Linked DNA regions of Saccharophagus degradans 2-40. Each later gene encodes a partner of the first gene's protein in a complex. Links are inferred from orthologs where the notes say so. Each region holds a gene or a part of one and is shown in the gene's direction. Other genes may lie near its edges.

Region 1 (4,601 bases):
AAACCCACGGCAATATAGCGGTCTAAATCAAAATAAAAGAACGCGCATACACACAGCGCAACAACTAACAGCACTCCAATTTTTTTAGGGGTCATGCAAACCTTTGCTTAATAATGTTGAAAAACGTGAATATTTAGCCCGCGCAGATTAAACTTAGGCAAAACGTAATGGGTTTTGGACCCCGTTGAGCCGAATGGTTTCTTAAACTACCGACCTCTGCGTACTTTTCTTGTCATACTCCGTACATACCATAACGGTTTTATGACATTCCTCCGCTGGTAACACACACTATGATTGAAATGAACTCTGCAGACTCCGACCTACCCGAATTAGATGATTCTGCACCCAGTATCAGTTTGGATGACCCCGCGTACTATATCAATCGCGAACTCAGCCACTTAGCTTTTAATCAACGTGTACTGGAGCAAGCGCTAGACGAAAGCCACCCCATTTTAGAGCGGCTAAAGTTTCTGCTTATTTTTAGCTCAAACCTCGATGAGTTTTTTGAAATTCGCGTTGCAGGCCTCATGCAAAGTATTAAGTTTGAGCGTGAAACCGCAGGCTTAGACGGCGCACACCCCAAAGAAACCCTGCGCGAAATTAGCCGTATTTGCCACGAAACGGTGGAAAAACAGTATGAAATACTGAATAACATCTTGTTTCCTGCATTGGAAAAAGAAGATATTCGCTTTTTGCGTCGCAGCGAATGGTCTGATGAGCAAAGCGCGTGGGTAAACAACTTTATTGAAACCGAAGTACTGCCCATTATTAGCCCCATAGGCTTAGACCCTGCGCACCCCTTCCCGCGATTAGTAAACAAAAGTCTTAACTTCATTGTAGAGCTAGAAGGTAAAGATGCCTTTGGCCGCGATTTAAACTACGCGATAGTGCCTGCACCGCGCACCTTGCCACGCATCATCAAATTGCCAGAAGACTTGGGCAACCCCGGCCACAACTTTATTTTCTTGTCGTCGATGATTCACGCCCACGCCGACCAGCTCTTCCCCGGCATGGAAGTAAAAGGCTGCTACCAGTTTCGTTTAACCCGCAACGCCGACCTCGACGTAGACGTAGAGGGTATTGCCGATTTAGCCCGCGCCCTGCGCGGTGAATTGCACTCTCGCCGCTTTGGTACCGCCGTACGCTTAGAAGTGGCCGACAACTGCCCTAGCGAACTTACCGACTTTTTATTAAAAGAAACTGGCTTAACCGAAGACGACCTGTACCGTGTAGACGGGCCAGTTAACCTCAAGCGCCTAATGCGCGTGCCATCGATGGTGGGCCGCACAGATTTACTCTACCCGCCGTTTACCCCCAGCATGCCCAAGGGTATGAGCCGTAAAGACAACATTTTTGATGCGATTGCACGCAAAGATTACCTGCTATTGCACCCATTCGAGTCGTACGCGCCGGTAGTGCAGTTGTTGCGTCAAGCCGCCAAAGACCCAAACGTAGTAGCCATCAAGCAAACCCTCTACCGCACGGGCAACTTATCATCGGTTGTGGATGCCCTTATCGACGCCGCGCGCAACGGTAAAGAAGTCACCGCCGTTGTAGAATTGCGCGCCCGTTTCGACGAAGAGGAAAACCTCGAGCTAGCAAGCCGCCTGCAAGAAGCGGGAGCCGTGGTGGTATACGGCGTAGTGGGCTACAAAACCCACGCAAAAATGATATTAATTGTGCGACGCGACGGCACAGAGCTAAAACGCTATGTGCATTTGGGCACCGGTAACTACCACAGCGGCAACGCGCGCTTGTACACCGACTACTCACTGCTAACCGCCGACCCAGTGATGGGCGCCGACGTACACCGTGTATTCCAGCAACTTACCGGTATGGGCAAAACCGAGCGCATGGATAAACTGCTACATGCGCCTTTTACCCTTAAACGCCAGCTATTGCGTTTGATTGACCGCGAAGTACAGGCCCAACGCGAAGGCAAGCAGGGGCGCATTATTCTTAAATGCAACGGCTTAACCGAGCCAAAAACCTTACAAGCGCTGTACAAAGCATCGCAGGAAGGCGTGCAAATCGACTTGATTATTCGCGGCATGTGCTGCTTGCGCCCAGGCATACCTGGGGTGTCCGAAAACATTCGCGTGCACTCTATTATTGGCCGCTTTTTAGAGCACACCCGTGTTTATTACTTCGCCAATGCCGAATATAACGTTTATTGTGCCAGCGCCGACTTGATGGAGCGCAACCTAAACCGCCGCGTGGAAACCTGCTTCCCTATCTGCCAGCCCGAGCTCGCGCAGCGGGTGCTGACAGAGCTTGAACTGTATATAAATGATACAAATCAGCGTTGGGAACTGGATAAAGAAGGGGTTTACACCCGCGTGGAGGCCGAAGAAAGCCGTGCAGCGCAAGCAGAATTGCTACAGAAACTTGCAAATTAGTGGAATGCCCCAAAATACTGAAAATCAACATACGTAGAGGCTTGTGCTGGGCGCACGCTGTCCTTATGATTGGCCTCTTCCAAAAATACACAACAGTGTTTCACATACCAAATTGGTGCAATTTACCTAGTACCCACGTAAATTAATCTAAACTCGATGTGAACAACCATTCTTACCACTGGAGATAATTATGAGTGAAGCAATCGTACAAGTAAGCGATGCTAGCTTTGAGCAGGACGTATTGTCCTCCGATATACCTGTATTAGTTGACTACTGGGCAGCGTGGTGTGGTCCATGCAAAATGATCGCCCCCGTTCTTGACGAGCTAGCAAAAGAATACGAAGGCAAAATTAAAATTTGCAAAATGGATGTAGACGCCAACAAAGAAACACCGGCTAAATACAACATTCGCGGCATTCCTACTTTGATTATGTTCAAAGGAGGCAACGCAGAAGGCACTAAAGTTGGCGCTTTATCTAAAGCTCAACTTAAAGAGTTTATCGACGCGAGCCTATAAGGTTGCAAAGCGGGGGTAAAACCCCGCTCACCTGACGCCACGGTTAATGGTTCGGCGTCTTCTGCATCACCGTATACATTTCCTGCAATAAATCAAAAGTAACACTTTGCACTCTGTAAAGTTTGTGGCTATACTGGAAATATTCAGTGATCGCGCAGCTTCTAGCGACACATCTCAAGCGTTTTGTTAACACCCAGCCAAAAGCACCCTGTTAGCACTAGCCTATTTGAAGCTGTTTCATTTTTTCCGTTCATCCTTCCTGCAGTCTATTATCCCCAGCACGACAGAATGTTTGAACGAAAATTTGTTTGATCCAACCCTCGGACGTTTCCAATTTTTCACACTTTCGAGTGCCAGATAATCCCTAGGGGTAATCTTTGCAAGCGCGATCAAAAAAACAAAAGCATCAACATTCAGAGCAATTAACTTTCGATTCGGCATTCAGCCAAGAACCGTCTAACTCACCTTCACCTAAATCAAAAATTCGTATGAATCTTACCGACTTAAAATCAAAACCCATTGAAGAACTTATCGATCTTGCAAAAGAAATGGGCATGGAGAGCCTAGCGCGCTCCCGCAAACAAGACGTCATCTTCAACATTCTTAAACGCCACGCCCGCAGCGGTGAAGATATCTACGGCGACGGTGTATTAGAAATACTGCAAGATGGCTTCGGCTTTTTGCGCTCTGCAGGCGCTTCTTACCTAGCTGGCCCAGACGATATTTACGTTTCCCCCAGCCAAATTCGCCGCTTTAACTTGCGCACCGGCGATACCATAGCGGGGAAAATTCGCCCCCCTAAAGAAGGCGAACGTTATTTTGCCCTTCTTAAAGTAAACGAAATTAATTTCGACAAGCCAGAAAACTCCCGCAACAAAATTCTCTTCGAAAACCTTACTCCGCTATTCCCTCAGGAACGCCTCGAGTTAGAAACCGGTAACGGCTCTACCGAAGACTTAACCGGCCGCATCATCGACCTAGTAAGCCCCATTGGTAAAGGTCAGCGCGGTTTGATTGTTGCACCACCTAAAGCTGGTAAAACCATCATGATGCAGAATATTGCGCAGGCTATTACGCGCAATAACCCTGAGTGCCATTTAATTGTTTTACTTATCGACGAACGCCCAGAAGAAGTAACCGAAATGCAGCGCTCTGTGCGCGGCGAGGTGGTTGCCTCTACCTTCGACGAACCACCTTCGCGCCACGTACAAGTAGCCGAAATGGTTATTGAACGTGCTAAGCGTTTAGTTGAGCATAAAAAAGATGTAATTATTCTGCTCGACTCCATCACTCGTTTGGCGCGCGCTTACAACACCGTTATTCCTTCATCAGGTAAAGTACTTACCGGTGGTGTTGATGCCCACGCACTAGAGCGCCCAAAGCGTTTCTTCGGTGCTGCGCGTAACATTGAAGAAGGCGGCAGCTTATCTATTGTGGCTACCGCACTTATCGATACCGGCTCTAAAATGGATGAAGTTATCTACGAAGAGTTTAAAGGTACCGGTAACATGGAACTGCACCTCGACCGCAAAATTGCCGAGCGTCGCGTTTACCCTGCCATTAACATCCGTCGCTCCGGCACCCGTCGCGAAGACCTGTTAATGAAAGAAGAGGAACTATCTCGCGTATGGATTCTGCGCAAACTCCTCCACGATATGGAAGACGTAGCCGCCACAGAATTCCTT
Region 2 (4,512 bases), 2.5 Mb from region 1 along the record:
TCATAATCATGTCGGCAAATTCGTCGATAACCACCACAATAAAGGGCAAGGTATCTAACTCTGGGGCGGTAGCGCCTTCTATTTCTACCACGCCATCGTCTTCAGGCGACCACAGTGGGTCTAAAATAGGCTCGCCAGCTTTTTTGGCATCGCGAACTTTTTTGTTGTAGCCGGCAATATTGCGTACGCCTAGCTTAGACATTAACTTATAGCGACGTTCCATTTCCCCCACACACCAGCGCAAGCCAGTTGCGGCTTCTTTCATATCGGTAATTACCGGTGTGAGCAAATGTGGAATACCGTCGTAAACCGAAAGCTCCAACATTTTCGGGTCGACCAATACAAGGCGTAACTCTTCGGGAGTAGCTTTATAAAGCATACTGACCAACATAGAGTTAACCCCCACCGACTTACCAGAACCCGTGGTACCCGCAACCAACAAATGCGGCATTTTGGCAAGATCGGCAACAATTGGTTCGCCCGAAATATCGTGACCTAGGGCCAGTGTTAGCGGCGACTTGGACTTTTCGTACACTTCAGAAGCAATAACTTCACTTAAGCGCACCATTTCGCGGTGCTCGTTAGGAATTTCCACCCCAACAACCGACTTGCCCTGAATCACCTCAACCACACGTACACTGCTAACCGCCAGCGAGCGCGCCAAATCTTTTGCAAGGTTGGTAATTTTGCTTACCTTTACACCTGCTGCTGGCTGAATTTCAAAGCGAGTAACAACCGGCCCCGGCAACACTGCCGTCACTTCGGCAATTACACCAAAATCTTTTAGCTTTATTTCTAGAAGCCTACTCATAGCCTCTAGCGACTCTTCCGAGAAACCTTTATCTGAGCGCTTTTCGCCGGCATCTAGCAAATCGATTGGAGGCAGTTCACCAACAACTTCGTTGTCATCAAATTTAAGTTTTTGCTGCTTCTCTTTTTGAACCCGTACGCTTGGCTCCTCGCGCTTTTTAGGCGGCGTAATGGTAGGGGGTATGCGCTTCTCCTCCTTCTTTACCTGTATTTTTACGGCTTCTTTACGTTTCTGCACGGCTTCTTTTACTTGTTTTCTTTCCTTAGAGTTTGCGCGCCATACAATGAACCGATGCTGAAGATAGCCAGAAAACTGCACAACCTTTGCACCAATCCAATCCATTACCGCAAGCCATGAGATGTCGACAAATATTGTGAGACCAAACAAGAAGGTAGAAAGCAGCAACAATGTACCGCCAATGTAGCCAAACGTGCCGTCAATCGCGGTGGCGACAGTGAGGCCAAGGTAACCGCCAGATGAAAAAGGAAGTGCTTCGCTAGCAATGCCGTACTGCATTACAGCAATGCCGGTGCCTGCAACCATAACCAAGCACAGGCCAACAAAGCGCAACAGTAGGATAATTGGGTCAAAAGGCAGCCCGCTGCGGTCTCGCAACTGCAACCACACCTGATAAGCTAGCAAAATTGGGAACAAGTAGGCTAAACGGCCAAACAAGGATAAGAAAATATCTGCTAGCATTGCCCCTGCTGGGCCGCCGGCATTTTCTATCGGGGCGCCAGTACCCGTAATAGACCAACCTGGGTCGTTAGGGCTATAGGTGAACAAGGCGAGCGCAAGGTAAGCACAGGCAGCAATTAGCGCCAACAATAAACCTTCGCGCACAATTAGCAGTAATCGGCTGGAATGTACTCCCTGCTCTGCGGTTTGGATAGATTCTTTTTTACTCAAAACGGTTACCCTGTTAATTTGACGCGCATTGTACCCCTTTTTTGACCCTACGTTCAGGGAACTATTGCTATAAATACAACGCGTTAAGCTGTTTGCTTTTCGCACAAAACAAAAGATAGCGTTTGACTATCAGATACATAAATCACAATAAATGGCTGGCATAGGTGAAATCACTTATGATGCAGCCCAAAACATACTATTGGAACCAAAATCATGACTGACGTACAGCACCATCAAGTGATTGTCCTTGGATCTGGCCCTGCAGGTTACACTGCGGCCATCTATGCGGCACGCGCCAACTTAAAGCCCGTTGTTATCACCGGTATGCAACAAGGTGGGCAGCTAACAACCACGACTGAAGTAGAAAACTGGCCTGGCGGCGTTGCAGACCTACAAGGCCCAGACTTGATGGTGCAAATGCAACAACACGCAGAGCGTTTTGATACCGACATTATTTTTGACCACATCCACGAATGCGATCTCAGCAAGCGCCCTTTCACCCTTAAAGGCAACAACACTTACACTTGTGACGCGCTTATTATTTCAACTGGCGCATCCGCACAGTACCTCGGCTTGCCTTCTGAAGAAGCATTCATGGGTAAAGGCGTATCTGCGTGTGCAACCTGTGACGGCTTTTTCTATCGCGATAAAAAAGTGATTGTTGTAGGTGGTGGTAATACCGCTGTTGAAGAAGCGCTATACCTATCTAACATTGCTAGCGAAGTAACTCTTGTACACCGTCGCGATAGCTTGCGCTCTGAGAAAATCTTGCAAGAGCGTCTTTTCGCTAAAGAGAAAAACGGCAACGTTAAAATTATGTGGAACCAAAATCTAGACGAAGTTCTAGGCGATGATAGCGGTGTAACCGGCGCGCGCTTAAAATCTAGCATCGACGGCTCAACCCAAGAAATCGACGCATCAGGCGTATTTATCGCCATTGGCCACAAGCCCAATACCGACATTTTCCAAGGCCAACTGGAAATGAAAGATGGCTACATTGTGATCAAAAGCGGCCTAAATGGCGAAGCAACTTCCACAAGCGTGCCAGGCGTGTTTGCTGCAGGTGACGTTGCCGACCATATTTACCGTCAAGCTATCACCTCTGCTGGCTTTGGCTGTATGGCTGCACTAGACGCTGAAAAGTTTCTAGATAGCTAATTTAGGCAACCAGTTACTATTATCTAGCAAACACTTATCTAGTAAACTGCAGGCAAATTTAGCTTAGCTTTATTTGCCTGTCGCTGCGGGCTACTTAGCTATTTCAATGCGACTTCTCAATTTGGAAGCATATGCCTGAATTAGTTTGGCTCAACCCGCACGATACCGTCTTCCCTCCCACCACTAGCGCATTAGAAGACCCAAATGGTCTACTTGCAGTGGGAGGAGATCTCTCCCCCGCCCGGCTAATAGCTGCCTATAAAAAAGGCATCTTCCCATGGTTCGACGACTCCCAACCTATTCTGTGGTGGAGCCCAGACCCGCGCATGGTGTTGCTACCGCAAAATTTACACCTTGGTAAAACACTTAAAAAACTCGCCAAAAAACAAGCATTCAAAATTACCATAGACACGCATTTTAGCGATGTGATGCAGGGCTGCGCCCAGCCGCGTGCCGATCAAGATGGCACTTGGATAACCACAGATATGGAAAACGCGTATCTAGAGCTACACAAGCTCGGCTACGCCCACAGTATAGAAGCGTGGCAAGATGGTGAGCTCGTCGGAGGCCTGTACGGTATCGCCATCAATCGCGTTTTTTATGGCGAATCTATGTTTAGCAAAGTGTCTGGCGCATCCAAAATAGCGTTCGCCAACCTTGCAACTCAACTGGCGAGCTGGGGCTTTTATGCCATCGATTGCCAAGTTGCCACCGAATACCTCGCCTCGTTTGGGGCAGCAGAAATGCCTCGTGTAGAATTTGAGCAAATATTACAACAATCACTGCAAAGTCAGCCCCCCAAGTGCCAAATAGAGGGGTGGCAAAATAGTTGGAATATGCCAGACTATGGCCAACTCTTTTAGCTATTTGCCAGTTGGCGCTCTATAAGTGACAGATTTAAACGAACTTAAATTATTTGCTACCACCCCACACCCGTGCAGCTACCTCGACGACCGAGACGCTACCACCGTTTTTATCGACCCCGAAGTAAGCGTTGACCAAAACCTATACAGCCAACTTACCAACTACGGGTTTCGGCGCAGCGGTAAACACATATACCGCCCAGCCTGCAAAACCTGCCAAGCGTGCATCCCCATTCGAGTAGACGTTGAAACTTTTACACCCAACCGCAGTCAACAAAGATGTTTGCGCAAAAACAAAGATTTAACCGTAACAGTGGTAAGCACTATCGACACGGATGAGCACTACACGCTGTACGCAAAATATATAGAGCGGCGCCACTCTGACGGCGATATGTACCCTCCTAAACGGGATGAATATCGCAGTTTTCTTTCGGCGCAATGGGGGGTAACCAAGTACCTCGAATTTAGAAATAGCGAGAATAGTTTAATTGGGGTGGCTGTCGCCGACCAACTAAAAAACGGCATATCTGCCGTGTACACTTTTTTCGACCCAAACGAGCAAAAGCGCAGCCTAGGGGTTTATGCGGTACTCGCCCAAATAGAGTGGGCCCAAAAGCAAAGTAACCGCTATGTTTATTTGGGATACTGGATTAAAGAGTGCCAAAAAATGAGCTATAAAACACTCTACAAACCGTTTGAATTATTTATTAACAATCAATGGCTAACATTTATTTAACACATGCCGTATAACAGCTAACATCAACCCCCATA

Evidence for each region. Proteins that work in one complex are often made in the same cells at the same time.
Region 2: the proteins of trxA (region 1) and trxB are in contact, whole or in part, in a crystal structure (PDB 1F6M), measured with the Escherichia coli proteins. The link is inferred for Saccharophagus degradans 2-40 from one-to-one orthologs.

Annotation. Positions count from the first base shown.
Region 1 is NC_007912.1:4,633,569-4,638,169, forward strand. What follows is about bases 1,323-4,252. They hold trxA (thioredoxin TrxA), read left to right. Parts: upstream 1,323-2,589; coding sequence 2,590-2,916; downstream 2,917-4,252. Other genes in these bases: ppk1 (polyphosphate kinase 1), read left to right, coding at 1,323-2,399; rho (transcription termination factor Rho), read left to right, coding at 3,405-4,252. Outside these bases: SDE_RS19080 (FAD-dependent oxidoreductase), read right to left, coding at 1-95; more of ppk1, read left to right, coding at 291-1,322; more of rho, read left to right, coding at 4,253-4,601. UniProt on the Escherichia coli protein: Participates in various redox reactions through the reversible oxidation of its active center dithiol to a disulfide and catalyzes dithiol-disulfide exchange reactions.
Region 2 is NC_007912.1:2,160,621-2,165,132, reverse strand. Bases 1,065-3,905 are described here. They hold trxB (thioredoxin-disulfide reductase), read left to right. Parts: upstream 1,065-1,933; coding sequence 1,934-2,878; downstream 2,879-3,905. Other genes in these bases: SDE_RS08840 (arginyltransferase), read left to right, coding at 3,767-3,905; aat (leucyl/phenylalanyl-tRNA--protein transferase), read left to right, coding at 3,010-3,741; SDE_RS08855 (DNA translocase FtsK), read right to left, coding at 1,065-1,720. Outside these bases: more of SDE_RS08855, read right to left, coding at 1-1,064; more of SDE_RS08840, read left to right, coding at 3,906-4,477.